DNA from 2 places in the Alteromonas sp. ABD4_190 genome. Region 1 is predicted to be linked to the other one. Evidence: predicted binding sites of a transcription regulator. Region 1 holds the regulator's gene; the other holds the start of a gene.
The links. The regulator FNR, encoded in region 1, switches genes on or off when oxygen is low (the NO sensors DNR and NnrR bind a similar motif). The targets are predictions, from matches to a motif close to TTGATCTAGATCAA.
Positions count from the first base shown of each region.

Region 2: a site for FNR is predicted at 2,212-2,225, ahead of ACXAFM_RS09195 (OmpW family outer membrane protein). Genes of this name have one in related genera too.

Region 1 covers NZ_JBSWWN010000002.1:3,231-12,568, reverse strand. The annotation lists gene ACXAFM_RS17670 (heavy metal translocating P-type ATPase) at 1-1,406, shown strand, start outside; gene ccoS (cbb3-type cytochrome oxidase assembly protein CcoS) at 1,408-1,638, shown strand; gene ACXAFM_RS17660 (sulfite exporter TauE/SafE family protein) at 1,625-2,284, shown strand; gene fnr (fumarate/nitrate reduction transcriptional regulator Fnr) at 2,330-3,070, shown strand; gene uspE (universal stress protein UspE) at 3,348-4,271, shown strand; gene ttcA (tRNA 2-thiocytidine(32) synthetase TtcA) at 4,501-5,454, shown strand; gene ACXAFM_RS17640 (patatin-like phospholipase family protein) at 5,455-6,504, shown strand; gene ACXAFM_RS17635 (DUF2987 domain-containing protein) at 6,528-7,175, opposite strand; gene ACXAFM_RS17630 (glucosaminidase domain-containing protein) at 7,172-7,963, opposite strand; gene ACXAFM_RS17625 (YciC family protein) at 7,956-8,687, opposite strand; gene ACXAFM_RS17620 (LysE family translocator) at 8,771-9,338, opposite strand, start outside.
Region 2 covers NZ_JBSWWN010000001.1:2,084,021-2,093,358, reverse strand. The annotation lists gene ACXAFM_RS09210 (DNA topoisomerase family protein) at 15-557, shown strand; gene tsaC (L-threonylcarbamoyladenylate synthase type 1 TsaC) at 591-1,196, shown strand; gene hemF (oxygen-dependent coproporphyrinogen oxidase) at 1,193-2,125, shown strand; gene ACXAFM_RS09195 (OmpW family outer membrane protein) at 2,339-3,019, shown strand; gene ACXAFM_RS09190 (group II truncated hemoglobin) at 3,135-3,566, opposite strand; gene aroE (shikimate dehydrogenase) at 3,565-4,404, shown strand; gene ACXAFM_RS09180 (gamma carbonic anhydrase family protein) at 4,401-4,943, opposite strand; gene ACXAFM_RS09175 (UDP-N-acetylglucosamine 2-epimerase) at 5,288-6,115, shown strand; rRNA gene ACXAFM_RS09170 (16S ribosomal RNA) at 6,499-8,031, shown strand; rRNA gene ACXAFM_RS09165 (23S ribosomal RNA) at 8,361-9,338, shown strand, end outside.

The DNA.
Region 1 (9,338 bases):
TTGATGGGGTGGTGACCGAAGGTAACGCAGCGGTTGACGAATCTATGCTTACCGGTGAGTTTAACCCGGTGCGCAAGTCAAACAGTAGCACCGTATATGGTGGTACTGTGTGTCAAGACGGCAGCCTTACCATTAAAGTGACACAAACTCTCAAAAATGCACTGGTAAATCAAATTGTAAGGCTGCAAGCAAGTGCTATGGCGAATAAGCCTAAAGCGGCACAAATAGCTGATAACTTTTCTCGATATTTTGTGACAGCTGTCTTGCTGGTTTCTGCCTTAACTTATGGCTTTTGGGCCTATAACGGCAGTGATGATGCGTTTTGGATCACCATTTCCGTGTTGGTAGCAACCTGTCCTTGCGCATTAGGGTTGGCTACACCATCAGCGTTAACCTGCGCTATGGCAAAGTTAAACCGACAAGGTATTTTACTAAAACGCGCCGATGCGCTTGAGCAAATCACTGGCATTGACACTATCGCACTCGACAAAACCGGTACGCTGACACAAGGTAAGTTCACTATATCAAACGCCTGGTATGCTGACGGCGTAGACAGCCAAAGTGCGCTATCAATCGCCCGCGCGCTAGAATCTCGCTCTGAACACCCAATTGCTAAAGCCTTTAGCGCCAATAAAGCCCTTGGCGATAGTAACGTCCATGGTACGGATAATGCCTCCAGCAGACAAACTATCCACAATGTGGTTAATTTTACCGTGACGCCAGGAGGCGGCATCAGCGGTGAAATTAACGACACCTTGTTTTCAATGGGCTCTGCCCAATTTTGTGTCCACGAATCACAACAAAAGCTTCTTAAGGATTATCCGTCAGCCAATGTGTTTGTCACCTTGAAGGGCCGTATTATGGCGGCGTTTGAGGTAAGCGACACGTTGCGAGAGGATACTCAAGAAACCTTAAATATTCTGGCAAAAAGTCACACCCTTGCAGTATTAAGTGGCGATACACAACAAAACGTGGACGCTCTTACCGCTTCCTTGCCAATATCAACAGCTAAAGGTGGGCTCACACCAGAGCAGAAATACGATGCTGTACAGGCTATGCAGCAATCTGGCGCGAAAGTAATGATGATGGGTGATGGTATTAATGATGCACCTGTGCTCGCCAGTGCAGATGTGGCAATTGCAGTGGGTAATGCCACAGACGTGGCTAAAACTGCTGCTGATGTCATATTACTTGGCGATCAGCTACTTTCTGTACCTGAACTGATTAAAACCGCTCACCAAGTGAAGCAAAAAATTAGACAAAATATAGGATGGTCGGTAGGTTACAACGTTTTGATTCTGCCTTTCGCCGTGTCTGGCCTACTTTCACCGTGGATGGCTGTTGTTGGTATGTCGTTAAGCAGTATTATTGTAGTCACAAACTCAACGCGACTTTTGAGCAAATAGCATGAGTATTATTTACGTATTAATTCCAATCGCCATTATCATAGTCGCTGTCGCTATCGTGATATTCTTTTGGGCGGTGAAAACTAATCAATTCGAGGATCTAGACCGTCAGGGGTACAGTATTCTATTTGACGATGACCTTCCGCCAGAAGAAAAAAAGCTAGCTGAGCAACGCAAGCAACTTCAAGACAATAAAGTAGACAAAAGCCAAGCGCCAAATGGAAGGGATTAACTACTTCTCTGCCTTTCTTATCGGCTTAGCCGGCGGAGTTCACTGTGTGGGAATGTGCGGTGGAATTGTCGCTGCGCTAAGGATGGTATCGCCTAAAGGCGCTTCAGCACTACCCTATACCCTTGCCTATAACATGGGACGTATAGTGAGCTACACCATCGCCGGAGCAATAACCGGGGCGCTTGGCAAAATAGCCGCCGACTACGTGCCCCTTGCCAACTATGCCCTATCCTTGCTAAGCGGCCTTATGCTGTTGTTGCTGGCCTGTTATTTAGGCAAATGGTGGACGGGTTTAACGGTGTTGGAAAACGCAGGAAAAGGTTTATTTTCCAAACTGCAGCCATTATCTAAGCGTTTTTTACCTTTTAAAACCCCTTTTAGCGCTATTCCCTATGGTTTTATTTGGGGTTGGCTTCCTTGCGGGTTGGTGTATTCCACACTTACCTGGTCTCTCGCGGCGGGGAATGCGCTAGAAGGCGCTGCTATTATGTTCTTCTTCGGTTTAGGTACATTACCCACCTTGCTCGCCGCAAGCGCTGGTAGCCAGTATATAGTTCGATGTTTTCAACATAACCATGTTAGACAAATTATTGCAGGAATAATGGCCATATATGCCGCTTATCTTATTCATAGCGCAATCGTTTAAAAATGGGTGTATTATTGTCGGGTATTCTTTTACAGAGCGTGCATTATGAGCAAAGGAAGCCAATTTTCTATTCACTGTCAAAACTGTAGTTTCAGTCACCTGTGTTTACCGGTGGCGTTAAACAAAACAGAAATCGAATCTCTTGACGATATTATTGAACGCAAGAAGCCGCTTCATAAAGGTGACACGCTGATTCAAACTGGTGATAAATTCCGTTCTCTATTTGCAGTGAGAACCGGTTCATTCAAATCATTTGTGACTAATACCGAAGGTGAAGAACAGATTACCGGTTTCCACTTTCCTGGTGACATTATCGGTTTCGATGCATTAAGAGAGAACAAACACCAAAGCTACACCTCTGCGCTAGAAACAGCCATGGTGTGTGAGCTTCCCTACGAGACTCTCGACGAAATGTCAGTGCAATTTCCAAAGCTGCGCCACCAGATCATGAGCTTCATGAGCGCTGAAATAAAACAAGATCACGACATGATCATGCTTTTAAACAAGCGTACTGCAGAAGAGCGTTTATTATATTTTATCTCACATCTTTCTCAGCGCTTTGAGGAACGCGGCTTTTCCCATAGAGAATTCCACTTAACCATGACGCGCAACGAAATTGGAAACTATTTAGGCTTAACGATAGAAACCATTAGCCGTTTACTGAGCCGTTTTCAGAAGGAAAACATTATCAAGGTTGACGGTAAATTGATCTCTATTTTGGATTTTGATCGGTTAAATACCAAGTTAGAGGCGTTAAATGGCCCTAGCGTAGTCTGTAACGGTTAATTTATTCTTCTGGTATCTTTAGCGCGCTACATGCGCGCTTTTTAGTTTTAACCTTTAAAGTTTCACTGTATTCCCTCACTGGGTTACACGATATCCATCCATTGTGCGTTAAAGCTCCCGTAACATTCGAATTGGCCCTTTTTTTATCAACGAATTATTTAATCCTTGATCGAAAACAACTCACGTTTTTCTAAATGTCGTTTATAGTTAATGTAAACGGTTTTGAAACAATATCGATGTCGACAGCCATACAAAGCTTTGTAGTTGAGGAGACGTTATGATTGAGTGTAAACGAATTCTTGCCGTGGTGGACGCGGAACGTGACAACCAGCCTGCCCTAAGCCGTGCCTATGAACTTGCGTCAAAAACCGGCGCCACGGTTACCGCTATGATGGTGGTATATGATTTGTCTTACGATATGACAACCATGCTTAGCCCCGACGAACGTGAATCAATGCGCGATGCCGTTACAAAAGAGCACGCCAAATGGTTATCTGCCCAGCTAAAAGAACAAGGCTTTTCAGAGACCGATATTGTGGTTGAGTGGAACAACCGTACTTATGAGTCGATTATTTATTACGCCCTTAATAACCAAATTGACTTAGTGGTAAAAGCCACTAAAAAACATGACGACCTTGCCTCAGTGATCTTTACCCCTACAGACTGGCATCTAATGCGCAAGTGCCCACGCCCTGTACTGCTCGTTAAAGAACACGACTGGCCAGAAGGCGGTGAAATTATAGCTGCAGTAAACGTAGGCAGCGAAGATGACGAGCATGCTGCGTTAAACGACAAGCTTACGATCATCGCTAACGATTATGCTTCTTTGTTGAAAGGTAACGTTAATTTAGTGAATAGCTACCCTACAACTCCACTTAACATTGCCATTGAAGTGCCAGAGTTTGACCCTGATACGTATCACGATGCGGTAAAAAATCATCATATGAAAGAAATGCGTAGTCACGCGCTGAAATATGGTATTCCAGAAAATAAATGTGTGGTGAAAGAAGGCTTGCCTGAAAAAGTTATCCCGCAAGTGGCTAAAACACTCGATGCCGAGTTAGTTGTAATAGGCACCGTGGGACGGGTTGGTATTTCGGCGGCGCTTATTGGCAATACTGCCGAGCACGTTATTGATGAACTAAATTGTGACGTACTTGCGATTAAGCCAGATGGGTTTGAATCACCGATAACCGTGTAGTTAACGACTTAATTGCGCTTAAATACCAAGACACTTGGTGGCGACAAATGGCGAATCGGCGATGGGCGTTAAAAAAAACCTGCGCATTTAGCGGTTTATTCCGAGAGTTAATCATACACGCTTAAATCAGTACTTAACGCTTCTCGATAAATTTAACAACACAGCCATAGTCTCGAAAAGGCGCTTTAATGTATAATGGCACCTTTATCACAAACCAAGCTAGTTAATTATGAGTTTAGGCACAAGCAGTGCTGATGCGCCGACGTTAAACGCCGCGCAAAGTAAGCAAAAGTACAACTTCAACAAACTTCAGAAACGACTTCGTCGCAACGTGGGTAAGGCCATTGGCGATTTCGGTATGATTGAAAACAACGACAAGGTTATGGTGTGTTTATCGGGCGGTAAAGACAGCTATACCATGCTTGATATTTTATTGTTTTTAAAGAAGATTGCGCCTATTCATTTTGATATTATTGCGGTAAATCTTGACCAGAAGCAACCTGGTTTTCCTGAACATATTTTGCCCGAGTACTTAGACAGCATTGGCGTTGACTACAAGATTGTAGAAGAAGACACCTACTCTATTGTTAAAGACAAAATTCCTGAAGGAAAAACGACTTGTTCGCTTTGCTCTCGTTTGCGTCGTGGTATTTTATACCGCACTGCGAAAGAATTAGGCGCCACTAAAATTGCATTAGGTCACCACCGCGACGATATGCTTGAAACGTTTTTCCTAAATATGTTTCACGGGGGCAAGCTTAAATCTATGCCGCCAAAACTGGTTAGCGATAACGGCGAACATATAGTAATTCGTCCTTTGGCTTACTGCACAGAAAAAGACATTGAAAAATACTCTCAAGCTGCTGAGTTCCCGATTATTCCTTGCAACCTTTGTGGTTCACAGGAAAATCTACAGCGCCAGAACATAAAAGCAATGCTTCAAGACTGGAACCGCCGTTTCCCAGGTCGTATTGAATCAATGTTCCGCGCGCTTCAAAACGTGGCCCCTTCACATCTTGTAGACAGTAACCTTTATGATTTTAAATCTATCGTCACCCAAGACGGCCCCGTTGCTGATGGTGATATAGGATTTGATGAACCTTCTTTTGCTACAGAAAATAGCGCAGATCCCAGTGATGAAGACAACGCTATCGAAGTAGTAAATATTATGGAACCAAAGTAGATGAAGATTGGACTTGCATTAGGTGCCGGTGCCGCAAGGGGCTGGACACACATTGGTATAATTGAAGCTTTGGAAAAACTTGGCGTTAAAATCGACGTTGTTGCTGGTTGCTCCATTGGTGCTTATGTTGGTGCTGCCTACGCAAGTGGCAAGCTAGAAGGTTTAAAAGAATGGGCCTGTTCACTTAGCGACTGGCAGGTACTCGCTCTTATGGGTGTTGGATTAAGACGTGGCGGTATTGCCAGCGGTCAAAAGGTTTTCGACAAACTTGCCAGCGAGTTTTGTGTCTCCTCCTATGAAGAAATGCTGAAGCCCTTTGCGACGGTGGCAACTGACCTCTATACCGGCCGTGAAGTGGTATTTAATTCAGGTCCTATCGGTGACACTATTCAAGCATCGTGCGCTATTCCAGCGCTCTTTGCGCCCGTGGCACATGGTGATCGCTGGCTGGTAGATGGTGCGGTTGTTAACCCTGTACCGGTTAACTTGTGTCGACAGTTAGGCGCAGACTTTGTTATTGCGGTTAATCTCAACGCAGACTTTCGTCCGCTTAGGTTGGAAAAGTTAAGGCAAGACCACGAAGAAAACCAACGTAAAACCGAAGACTTTTTTACTAAAAGCCAAAATGTCTTACGTCAATGGTTTTCGCCTGATAGTAAAGAAGACAAAGCGTTAGATAGAAATGACGATAAAGACGAAGTTTTGTCTGACGCTGACAAGGTTTTAACTGACACTGACGAGGTTAAAACTGAAGAAGGTATTGCTTCTGATGTTATTGAAAAAGTAGAAGAAGAACTTACAGAAGTGCCTGCAAAGGTGAATAAGCGCAACCCGCCAGGAATTATGAGCGTAATGAGCAGCTCACTTGAAATACTTCAAGCTCGTGTTACTCGGTCTCGTTTAGCCGGCGACCCGCCAGATATACTAATAGAACCTCAGCTTACTGATGTAGGTATCATGGAGTTTCATAGGGCAGAAGAACTGTGCGCAAAAGGCGAAGAGACCATCGCGCGAATTGCAGAGCAAATTAGGTATCAGTTACTAACCTGATACCTAATTGTTCAAAAGATAGATTAACTTGAGGCCATAGCTGTAACACGCAGCGGCGCGTGTGGTAGCGTTAAGCCTTTCGCTTCGTTGATCCACTCTTGTTCTAAATGCAGAACGCCATTGTTAATTTGTACGCCCTGCGGCGTAACGAAATCTAAATTTTTGTCTTCGAACTGAATCATCAAGCCCTTCACCGATGGCATCATAAAAGACAAAAAGCTCCCCATTTCATTGAAAAAGGCTTCATACTGTTCGTATAAGAAAGTGAGTTCTTCTTTTTTGTAATACTGTTTTAGGTACTCGGGCTTGGTTTCAAGCTGCACCGACATATCACAAACGTTCGCACGTTCGTTTAAGTCGATACGTACCAGTGCATTAGCCAGTTTTAGTGCTTTTTCAGTGGGTACGGTAAAACGTCCTTCATCAGTAACGTCTAGTGGCATTGTTTTCTTGTCGGTAACGATAGATGCACCGTTAACCTCGCATAAACGCCCTTCACCTACACGAACAAAACCAAAGGCAAACTGAAGCGCTTGGGTATCTTCGTTATCTAGCTTTTTAACATGGCTGTAGAAACGGCTGTACTCTACATCTATCGTTTCAGCAGATACGGATGTACTAGCAAAACCGACAAACAGAGATGAAGCAAGAAATAATGCAGCGCGTATCATTCGGATAAAAACTCCTCGTTAAATAGGATCATTGTTTGAAGCTCTTCAACATAAGCGGCTCCTCGCTCGGAATAGTTCATCAGCCCTTCAGCTAGTGCAACACCTGTGATGGGTAATTGGTTAGCTCTCAGTCGGCTGCGGATCTCTCTTAAGTCAGCATAGGCATCGTGTCTGTTGAGGTTACGCATATAGGTGTACGTAGCTCGAGACAAGTTGTCAAACTTGGCCACTTCATGAGATGCGCCGTCGTTTCGACGACTCGGAACGAAACCGCACCCTTTTGAAAAACACCACAAACCGAAGAAGTTGTAGCCCTTCCTTGCAAATCGGCTTGTTCCCCATGCAGATTCATTCGCAGCCTGCACAAGTACCAGTTCTTCAGGTAAAACATCAATTTTCTGCAGTAAGGCTAATAGTTTAGTCTTTAAAGGCTGTGTGGGTTTTACCCGATATTCCTCTTCAAGCCACTCAAGCCTAGTCATGTCGTCTTCAGACAGTGACTCATTAGCTAACGCCTTTCTGTAAAGGGTTTGTATATAGTGCCTTAGAGTAAGCAGGTAAGCGTTTTGTTTCTCTACCTCGGGGCGTAGATAATTAAAAAACGCCTCTTTTTTCTCTTTTACGTCACTATAACCAGAGAAATCAGGCACCGGCTTTTTCGCCATTACCGTTTGAGGTATATCTAGAATATCAGGCTCGTCCTCGGTAAAAATAATGGCGTTAATGACGATAACCGCCAGAACACCCAACGTTATAAGGACAATTTTAAAGGTTTCTCGTTTATGCATCGAAGCTCGACTCATTCACATCGTTTTCAGATGCTTCCGTGCTTACTCCTTGCTCGCCAATTAATTCCTGATAGAGCAACCCCATCATACTAAAATAAAAGGGTAACACCCAAATTAGGGAAACCCCGAACGTCAGCGGTACCGACACGAACAATAAGAAGAGAACGCCGAAAATACTGGCTATTTGAGCCCAGTACGCATTAAATACTCGGCAGGAAAGAATAATTGCGCTTATTGGCGTTAACTTTCTGTCGGCCACTAACATTAGAGAAAAAGAAGACGCTAAATAGAAGTACACACCTGGAATGATGAGCAGCATCATGCCTAACTGCACAAGGATACTGTTGACTAGCTGGGTTAACGCTACCAAAAATATTAAGGGGAAAAACTGAAATACTGTAAATACCGATGTTTTTACACCACGCGCTACAAAAACCCCCATCATATATAAACCAGTCAGTAACGGAGCAACGATACAGATTGCCACAATCTCGATAATAGACTGGTGCTCGAAAACATAGCTACCGTCTTCATTAATGGTTATATACTGTTGCGCGAATACCCCTAACACCACAAAGGTCAAAAATAGAACCAGACTAGCTTGCAGTAATGATGAAAAATTAGCTTTGGTTAAACCGGCAGCACGGCGCAAGAGACCCTTAGTATCGAATTGATACTGTTTGGACAACGTACTGTTGAGGCGGTCTGGGTTTACGTCTTTCACACAACTCTCTTATATTTTTAGAAAAATCGGCGCGATTATATCAATTCACGAAAATAATTGCCTGTTTGTGTATTAAACAAAAATTACCCCAACACCAACTTAGCGGCTAACCCGACTAAAAGCACGCCCATAGCCCTATCCAACCAATAGCCCTTTTTGCCAATAAGTTCAGCAACTTTACTGGTACTTAAAAGGTAGGAAAGGAAACAAAACCATAACCCCGTGGCAAACGCTAAGTAGATACCGTAACCAAGCTTTATGCTAAATGGCGTATCAATGCTGATGATTGCAGTAAATAACGAGAGGAAAAAAAGTGTCGCTTTTGGGTTAAGGCCGTTTGTCAGAAAACCCATCCAAACGGCACGTTTTGCCGAGATTTGTGACATCTTTTTTTCCGCATTTACGTGTTGCTCCTGCTTAACAGGGCCGCTTCTAAGCGCTCCGAAAGCAAGATAAAGTAAATAGGCAGCGGCAGCGTAGCTAAAAGTGGTAAATAGCCAGGGCGTAGTCGCAATTACCACACTTAGCCCTACTAGCGAGTAAGCAACATGCAATAAGATTGCTAGCCCAATACCGATACTAGTGTATATAGCGATACGCCTGCCATAAGCCACGCTGTTTCGAACCACCACCGCAAAGTCAGGGCCTGGG
Region 2 (9,338 bases), on a different contig from region 1:
TTAACGTCTAATACATGTCTAAAATAGACCACTCACTTTTTTCAGCGCACGAGCATGCTCTCGATGATAATTTCGGAGATTGCCCCGAGTGCGGTAAACCTCTTCATATAAAGAACAGTAAATCCGGCCCTTTTATCGGGTGTGCGGGCTATCCGGAATGTAGCTTTAGTAAGCCACTTCACGATAAACAAACCACCATACTGAAAACCTTAGACGGTGTAGCCTGCCCTGAATGCGCATCCGACTTAGCCATAAAGAAAGGGCGGTTTGGCATGTTTATCGGCTGTACAAATTTTCCTTCATGCCATCACATAGAGCCCATTAAAGAAAAAGAAGATACTTTGGTGGATTGTCCAAAGTGTAAGAAAGGGCATCTAATCTCGCGTACTAACAAATACGGCAAACAGTTTTTTGCGTGCAACCATTATCCACAATGTCGATATGTGCTAAATTTCACGCCGGTTAATGAAAGCTGCCCAGACTGCGGTTGGGGAGTATTGATAGACAAAAAGGGGCAGTTACAGTGTCCTCAGCCGGCTTGCGGCTATAAAAAGTAATTATACGAAGAACTATACGTAGAGATTAAAACCATGTCTGATATCCAAAATGGGAACGTAAACACGTTTACCCCCGTTGAGGCTAATTCGTCTGAAGTAGACCCTGTTGTTGCCGCTTTTGAAGCGGGAAGTTTAATCGTTTATCCAACCGAAGCGGTAATGGGCATTGGATGTGACCCGGACAACGAAGCAGCGGTAAATGCGTTGTTAGAGATAAAACAACGACCGGTAGAAAAGGGCGTTATTTTAATAGCTGCCAATTACAGTCAGCTATTGCCCTATGTCAACGACAACGCCATACGACCACACCGACGCACCGATATTTTCTCTAGCTGGCCAGGCCCTAATACTTGGCTATTACCTAAGTCGTCATCGGCGCCGGTTTGGTTAACCGGCAAGCATAATAAAATAGCTGTGCGTGTAACTAATCATCCAGTAGTACTAGAGCTGTGCAACAAGTTAGGTAAACCGTTAGTTTCTACAAGCGCTAACTTAACCGGTCAACCGCCAGCCATCACCACTGAAGAAGCAAAAGCCGTATTCGCTGATTCCGTCTTCTACGTTGACGGTGCAGTAGGCGGTGCAACTAAACCCAGTACCATTCGCGATGGTGACACAGCAGAGGTAATAAGAGCATGACGTCAGCAGAATTACTGGACGGTAAAAATGCCGCTGAAGTAATCGAACAAGTAAAAAGCTATCTACTAGGGCTGCAGGACACCATTTGCCAAACCCTCGAGCTCGCCGACGGGAAAGGTCAGTTTGTCGAAGACAGTTGGCAGCGTGAAGAAGGGGGAGGTGGTCGCTCTCGAGTCTTAAAAAACGGTGCGGTGATTGAGCAGGGCGGCGTTAACTTTTCTCACGTGTTTGGCAGTCAAATGCCTGCATCAGCAACGGCAAATCGTCCTGAGCTTGCGGGAAGAAACTTTCAGGCAATGGGCGTATCACTTGTTATTCACCCACATAACCCGTATATCCCAACGTCACACGCTAATGTTCGCTTTTTTATTGCGGAAAAAGAAGGTGAAGCACCTATCTGGTGGTTTGGCGGTGGTTTTGACTTAACGCCGTTTTATCCGTTCAAAGATGATGTTGTGCACTGGCATGATACTGCAAAGAAATTATGTAAGCCGTTTGGCGATAATGTATACCCTAAGTATAAAAAGTGGTGTGACGACTATTTTTATTTAAAACATCGAAACGAAACTCGCGGCGTGGGAGGGTTGTTCTTTGACGACCTGAACGAACTGGGCTTTGAACAGTCATTTGCATTTATGCAGGCGGTAGGCAATGGTTTCATCGATGCTTACGTTCCTATTGTTGAACGCCGTAAGCAAACCGACTTTGGTGAAAGAGAGCGTGATTTCCAACTTTATCGCCGAGGTCGCTACGTCGAATTCAATCTAGTATTCGACCGCGGTACCCTGTTTGGATTACAAACCGGAGGGCGCACAGAGTCTATTTTAATGTCGATGCCGCCCTTAGCCCGCTGGGAGTATTGCTATACGCCGGCACCGGGTAGCGCTGAAGCTAAGTTAACTGACTGGTTAAAGCCTACTGACTGGTGAATTTAACGCAGTAAGGTCGCTTCTACTGTTTTAACTAAAGTCATCAATTACAAAACACGCCGTGTGAAATGAACATACGGCGTGTTTTGATCTGAATCAAGTCCGAATATCATCTTTGTTTCAGTGAGTTATCAAGCTTGCGCTGGATCAATGTTTCTCTTAACCAAGGGCGTAAAGTAGCGTCATCTTAGTTAAACACAAAAGAGACACATCATGCGCAAACACTTTTTATCTGCATCTGCACTTTGCCTTACACTTGCTGCACTTTCACCTTTAGCTAACGCTCATCAACAGGGCGACTGGATTGTTCGTGGCGGTCTTACTACCGTTGCTCCTGACGAATCGACTTCTAACATCGTAGCGGGTGGAACTGATCTTGGCGTGGCCCTTAATATCGATAACGATACTCAACTAGGTTTAAATGTAGCGTACTTTATTACCGATAATATTAATATCGAGCTGCTTGCCGCAACGCCCTTTAAGCACGACGTGAACTTTTCTGTGGCAGACCCTCTAGGCACAGGGAATCAGCTTGGTGAAGTTACACACCTTCCACCTACGCTTACCGCAAACTACTATTTTAATGATGCCAGCTCTGCATTTCAGCCGTACATTGGTGCAGGTATCAACTACACCTTTATCTTTGATGAAGGGTTTACAGGTGCGAATGAAACAGCTGGCTTAAGCGACCTATCGCTTGATAATTCATTTGGCTTATCAGCACAGGTGGGAATGGATTACCAAATAGATACCAAATGGCACATCAATGCATCGGTTCGATTTATTGATATTGATACAGAAGCCACCTTTAAAGTAGGTGATGCTGCTGGAAAGGTGAGTGATATTGAAATAGATCCTTGGGTATATACGATATCGGTAGGTTACACCTTCTAAAGCCTAAACCTAACAGTTGAAGCTTTCACAATTGCACTACTTTATACGCCAACAAGAGCGTAGACAGTAACAGGGGACTTGCGCGTTAAAAGGTTAATCTTTTCAACGCGCTTTTTTATTTTGTATTCACCATGTGATTGGCAAGTTGATCGAGTGCATCAAGTAACTGTTGAGCTAAGGCGATATCTTCAACCGTTTTAAACATGGCTTTTCGCATACAATACATCCACTGGGCCTTTAACTCTGGTGTTACGGTGTAGGGAAGGTGGCGTGCACGTAGACGCGGGTGGCCAAATTGCTGCTGATAATCATCAGGACCACCCAGCCATAAGCTTAAATATAAAAAGAATACATGGCGAATTCTGTCTAATGGCTGAGGGTGAATAGCAAGTAGTTCATTGGCTAATGGGTCGGTCTCCATAATGTCGTAAAACGTATTTGCTAATTCCCGTACTTTCTCCTCTCCACCTATACGCTCATATGGTGTACTCTGCGAAGCACGACTATCGCTTTTCTTCTTTATATTAAATAAGTCTCGTATTCCCATGAAAAAATTCGCTGTATTCGGAAATCCTATTGCACAGAGTTTATCACCAACTATTCATCAAATGTTTGCAGATCAAGTTGGAGAAAAGATTTCTTATGAAAAGATACTTGCGCCTGAAGATGGTTTTGTTGAAGCTGCTAAAGCGTTTTTAGCTCAAGAAGGTGCTGTAGGCTGCAATGTTACCATGCCTTTTAAGCTTGATGCCTTTAACTTAGCAAAGGTAGATGACCAAGCAGCTAAAGATGCACAAGCTGTTAATACTCTAATGAATGGTGACAGCGGTGAACTGCTGGGGTTCAACACAGATGGTGTGGGGTTGGTAAATGATTTACTTAATAGTGGAGTGGAAATTAAGGGCAAACGCGTGTTGCTTATCGGTGCCGGCGGCGCAGCCCGAGGCGTTATTTCTCCGTTGTTAAAAGCGGGTGCTGCTTCACTGACTATTGCGAACAGAACCAAAGCAAAAGCTGAAGAAGTCGCAAGCGCCACGTCTAACGCTAAAGTGCAGGTGGTGTCCCTTGAAGATATCGCAACGATAGCACCTCATATTATTATCAATTCAACAGCCGCTAGTTTAAGTAATGAGTTGCCGTGTAGTTTGAACGATGGTGTTTTAGAACACTGTGAAGTGGTTTACGACATGGTTTATAAAAATTCACCTACGCGCTTTATGAGAGATGCGGCCGAACTAGGTGTCAGTACGCAAATAGATGGGTTAGGGATGCTGGTTGAGCAAGCGGCAGAAGCTTTCTATATATGGACACAAAAGCGCCCCGATACCTCGGACATTGTGAAACAGGTTAGAGATATTGTTGAGCAAAGTGAGAAGCGAAACTAGTTCGCTTCTTCAAGGTACTCATTTTTCAATACAACATAGTTAACGGCAGACTGTTTTAGAAATGCCAATTCAGCGTCGTTGAGTGGCCTTTTCTTTTGCATGGGGTTTCCAACGTAAAGAAATCCGCTTTCTAATCTTTTGTTTGGAGGTACTAATGTACCTGCGCCAATGAACACATCGTCTTCAACAACAACGCCATCCATTACAATAGCGCCCATACCGACCAGAATACGATTACCCAATTGGCAGCCATGCAGCATACACTTATGCCCAACGGTAACGTCCTCACCAATAATAAGTGGGAAGCCGTTGGGGTTTTTCTCAGATTTACGGGTAACGTGTAAAACACTGCCATCTTGAACATTAGAACGGGCACCAATACGAATTTTGTTCACGTCACCGCGTGCAGCAACCAGCGGCCAAATACTCGCATCATCTTCTAAAACTACATCACCGACGATTCTTGCCGAGTCATCAACATAGACTTTCTCTCCTAATGTAGGAGAAACACCTTTAAAACTATCAATCGATTTATACATTACACACTCATATAAACTATGCAGAAAGTGAATTACGCAAACTTTAACAGCAATATAGATGAGTTGGTACTGATAGGGTGGTTACAGAGCCTACCTGTAATGCTTTAAGCAACAGGTAACTATCCTTACATTGCAACACGCGAAGAGGAGGGTAGTAAATCACAAGGAGAAAAATGATAATGTAGCTTGCTAATAGAATTTATCGAGACGTTGTAATGCCCTAGCGCTATGTATTTTTCACTGCCCTTTCCTATGCGTATCCTATTTATAGACCACTACAAGAGGCCATTAGGGCTAGAGGTGACGAAGTAGCGTGGTTTTTGGAAGGAAAATGTCCCGATCTTTTGAAGCCTGATGAAATTCGTCTTCACACTATTAATGATGTTGTTGAATACAACCCCTTAGCCATATTTGCGTGTGGAAATATCATCTATCACTTCTCTATTCGTGGGTGGTTTGATATGTACTGTACTCAGGGGCCAAGTAGCACAGAGTATTTCAAGCAGCTTGAGGTAAAACATCAGTTTTTTAAAGTGTACCAAACAGGTTTGGCTAAAGTGGATGACTACTTTTCTTCACATAAGAAGGAAAACGATGTTCCCACTATTCTCTACGCCACCACTTTTTCTAAAGGCATTACCTCTGCTCCTATACTTGTCGACACAATAAGTAAGTTAGTGAAAGAAAAGAAATGGAATTGGCGTTTAACATTTCATCCTAAACTCAACGATCAAGCACTATTAAATAGATACCGTGCTTTGGCAGATGAAAATAGTAACGTTACCTTTGTCGATAATGTGCGTCTTGAAGACTTTCAGCAATCAGATGTCATGTTGTGTGACAGCAGCTCTATAATTTTAGAGTTTATGATGATGAACAAACCTGTTGTCACTTATCGCAATACAAACCCTGGACAACATTTACTTAATGTCACAGAAGTAAGCGAAGTAGAAAACGTCATCGAAACTGCGTTGACGCGACCAGCATCATTAATGAAAGAGGTTAATGACTTAGCCCATTATCATGAAGCCTATAGAGATGGACGTAATTGCGAACGTATTTTAGATGCAGTCGATGACTTTAATAGTAACTATAAAGGTAAGATAAAAGCTAAGCCGCTTAACCTGTGGCGCAAGTTCAGGTTAAGGAATAAGCTAAAATACTGGAAGTAGTTGGTATTTTGAGCGTTCAAAGCCAATATGACACTTTTTTTAAAATAAGTGTTGACGTGAGCGCTCATTTCCCTAAAATGCGCATCCGCTTCGGGGGAAAAGCAAAACAGCAACCCTTCTGAAGTAAGTCTCTACTACCTTTATAGGCCAGTAAAGACGGGAGTTTAGAAGAAGCGCTTTCGAAAATAAATTTTCAAAAAGTGTTGACACTGAAAACTTCCAGCGTATAATGCGCACCTCACTCGAACAGGGTGAGTCACTAAGAAGCAACGGCTTCTAGTGAATTGCGACGAAGTCGCAACGTTCTTTAAAAATTTAGACAAGACAATCTGTGTGGGCACTCGTTAAGAGTGTCACAACGACGATTCATATTTCGATATATTTAATTGAAGAGTTTGATCATGGCTCAGATTGAACGCTGGCGGCAGGCCTAACACATGCAAGTCGAACGGTAACATTTCTAGCTTGCTAGAAGATGACGAGTGGCGGACGGGTGAGTAATGCTTGGGAACTTGCCTTTGCGAGGGGGATAACAGTTGGAAACGACTGCTAATACCGCATAATGTCTACGGACCAAACGGGGCTTCGGCTCCGGCGCAAAGAGAGGCCCAAGTGAGATTAGCTAGTTGGTAAGGTAAAGGCTTACCAAGGCGACGATCTCTAGCTGTTCTGAGAGGAAGATCAGCCACACTGGGACTGAGACACGGCCCAGACTCCTACGGGAGGCAGCAGTGGGGAATATTGCACAATGGGGGAAACCCTGATGCAGCCATGCCGCGTGTGTGAAGAAGGCCTTCGGGTTGTAAAGCACTTTCAGTTGTGAGGAAAAGTTAGTAGTTAATACCTGCTAGCCGTGACGTTAACAACAGAAGAAGCACCGGCTAACTCCGTGCCAGCAGCCGCGGTAATACGGAGGGTGCGAGCGTTAATCGGAATTACTGGGCGTAAAGCGCACGCAGGCGGTTTGTTAAGCTAGATGTGAAAGCCCCGGGCTCAACCTGGGATGGTCATTTAGAACTGGCAGACTAGAGTCTTGGAGAGGGGAGTGGAATTCCAGGTGTAGCGGTGAAATGCGTAGATATCTGGAGGAACATCAGTGGCGAAGGCGACTCCCTGGCCAAAGACTGACGCTCATGTGCGAAAGTGTGGGTAGCGAACAGGATTAGATACCCTGGTAGTCCACACCGTAAACGCTGTCTACTAGCTGTTTGTGACTTTAAGTCGTGAGTAGCGAAGCTAACGCGCTAAGTAGACCGCCTGGGGAGTACGGCCGCAAGGTTAAAACTCAAATGAATTGACGGGGGCCCGCACAAGCGGTGGAGCATGTGGTTTAATTCGATGCAACGCGAAGAACCTTACCTACACTTGACATGCAGAGAACTTTCTAGAGATAGATTGGTGCCTTCGGGAACTCTGACACAGGTGCTGCATGGCTGTCGTCAGCTCGTGTCGTGAGATGTTGGGTTAAGTCCCGCAACGAGCGCAACCCTTGTCCTTAGTTGCCAGCCTTAAGTTGGGCACTCTAAGGAGACTGCCGGTGACAAACCGGAGGAAGGTGGGGACGACGTCAAGTCATCATGGCCCTTACGTGTAGGGCTACACACGTGCTACAATGGCATTTACAGAGGGAAGCGAGACAGTGATGTGGAGCGGACCCCTTAAAGAATGTCGTAGTCCGGATTGGAGTCTGCAACTCGACTCCATGAAGTCGGAATCGCTAGTAATCGCAGGTCAGAATACTGCGGTGAATACGTTCCCGGGCCTTGTACACACCGCCCGTCACACCATGGGAGTGGGATGCAAAAGAAGTAGTTAGTCTAACCTTCGGGAGGACGATTACCACTTTGTGTTTCATGACTGGGGTGAAGTCGTAACAAGGTAACCCTAGGGGAACCTGGGGTTGGATCACCTCCTTACCATTACGTCGATAGACGCACTTGATGCAGTGCCTACACAGATTGTTTTGTTTATATTTAAAGATGACTTAAATAAAAGCCCTTAGCTTTGATTTAAGATCAAACCTAAGTGTTTTGAATTAAGCACTATGTTCTTTAACAATTTGGAAAGCTGATATTAATAGTAATCAATCAAAATTGAGTAACTGAGAAATCGAAAGATGACTTTTTACTCTACTTGACTGAATTGCTTGTTATCAATTTATTGATAGCAAGGCAATTCTTCCGATTAGCTTGTCATGCATACGACATAACTTAGACAGAAGTCAAAAGGCTGTTTGGGGTTGTATGGTTAAGTGACGAAGCGTATACGGTGGATGCCTTGGCAGTTAGAGGCGATGAAGGACGTGTAAGTCTGCGAAAAGCTGTGGTGAGCCGACAAAATGCATTTGAGCCACAGATGTCCGAATGGGGAAACCCACCTGTTTACAGGTATCGTTACATGAATACATAGTGTAACGAGGCGAACGAGGGGAACTGAAACATCTAAGTACCCTTAGGAAAAGAAATCAATTGAGATTCCCCTAGTAGCGGCGAGCGAACGGGGAACAGCCCTTAAGCTGTATTGAATGTAGTGGAATCCTTTGGGAAGAGGAGCGATACAAGGTGATAGCCCTGTACACGACGCAATCTTTACAGTGAAATCGAGTAGGTCGGGACACGTGTTATCTTGACTGAATATGGGGGGACCATCCTCCAAGGCTAAATACTCCTAACTGACCGATAGTGAACCAGTACCGTGAGGGAAAGGCGAAAAGAACCCCTGTGAGGGGAGTGAAATAGAACCTGAAACCGTATACGTACAAGCAGTGGGAGCCCTTCGGGGTGACTGCGTACCTTTTGTATAATGGGTCAGCGACTTATATTTAGTAGCAAGGTTAAGCGAATAGCGGAGCCGTAGCGAAAGCGAGTGTTAACTGCGCGTTTAGTTGCTAGGTATAGACCCGAAACCCGGTGATCTAGCCATGAGCAGGTTGAAGGTTGAGTAACATCAACTGGAGGACCGAACCCACTAACGTTGAAAAGTTAGGGGATGACTTGTGGCTGGGGGTGAAAGGCCAATCAAACCGGGAGATAGCTGGTTCTCCCCGAAATCTATTTAGGTAGAGCCTCGGACGAATTCCATTGGGGGTAGAGCACTGTTAAGGCTAGGGGGTCATCCCGACTTACCAACCCTTTGCAAACTCCGAATACCAATGAGAACTATCCGGGAGACACACGGCGGGTGCTAACGTCCGTCGTGGAGAGGGAAACAACCCAGACCGCCA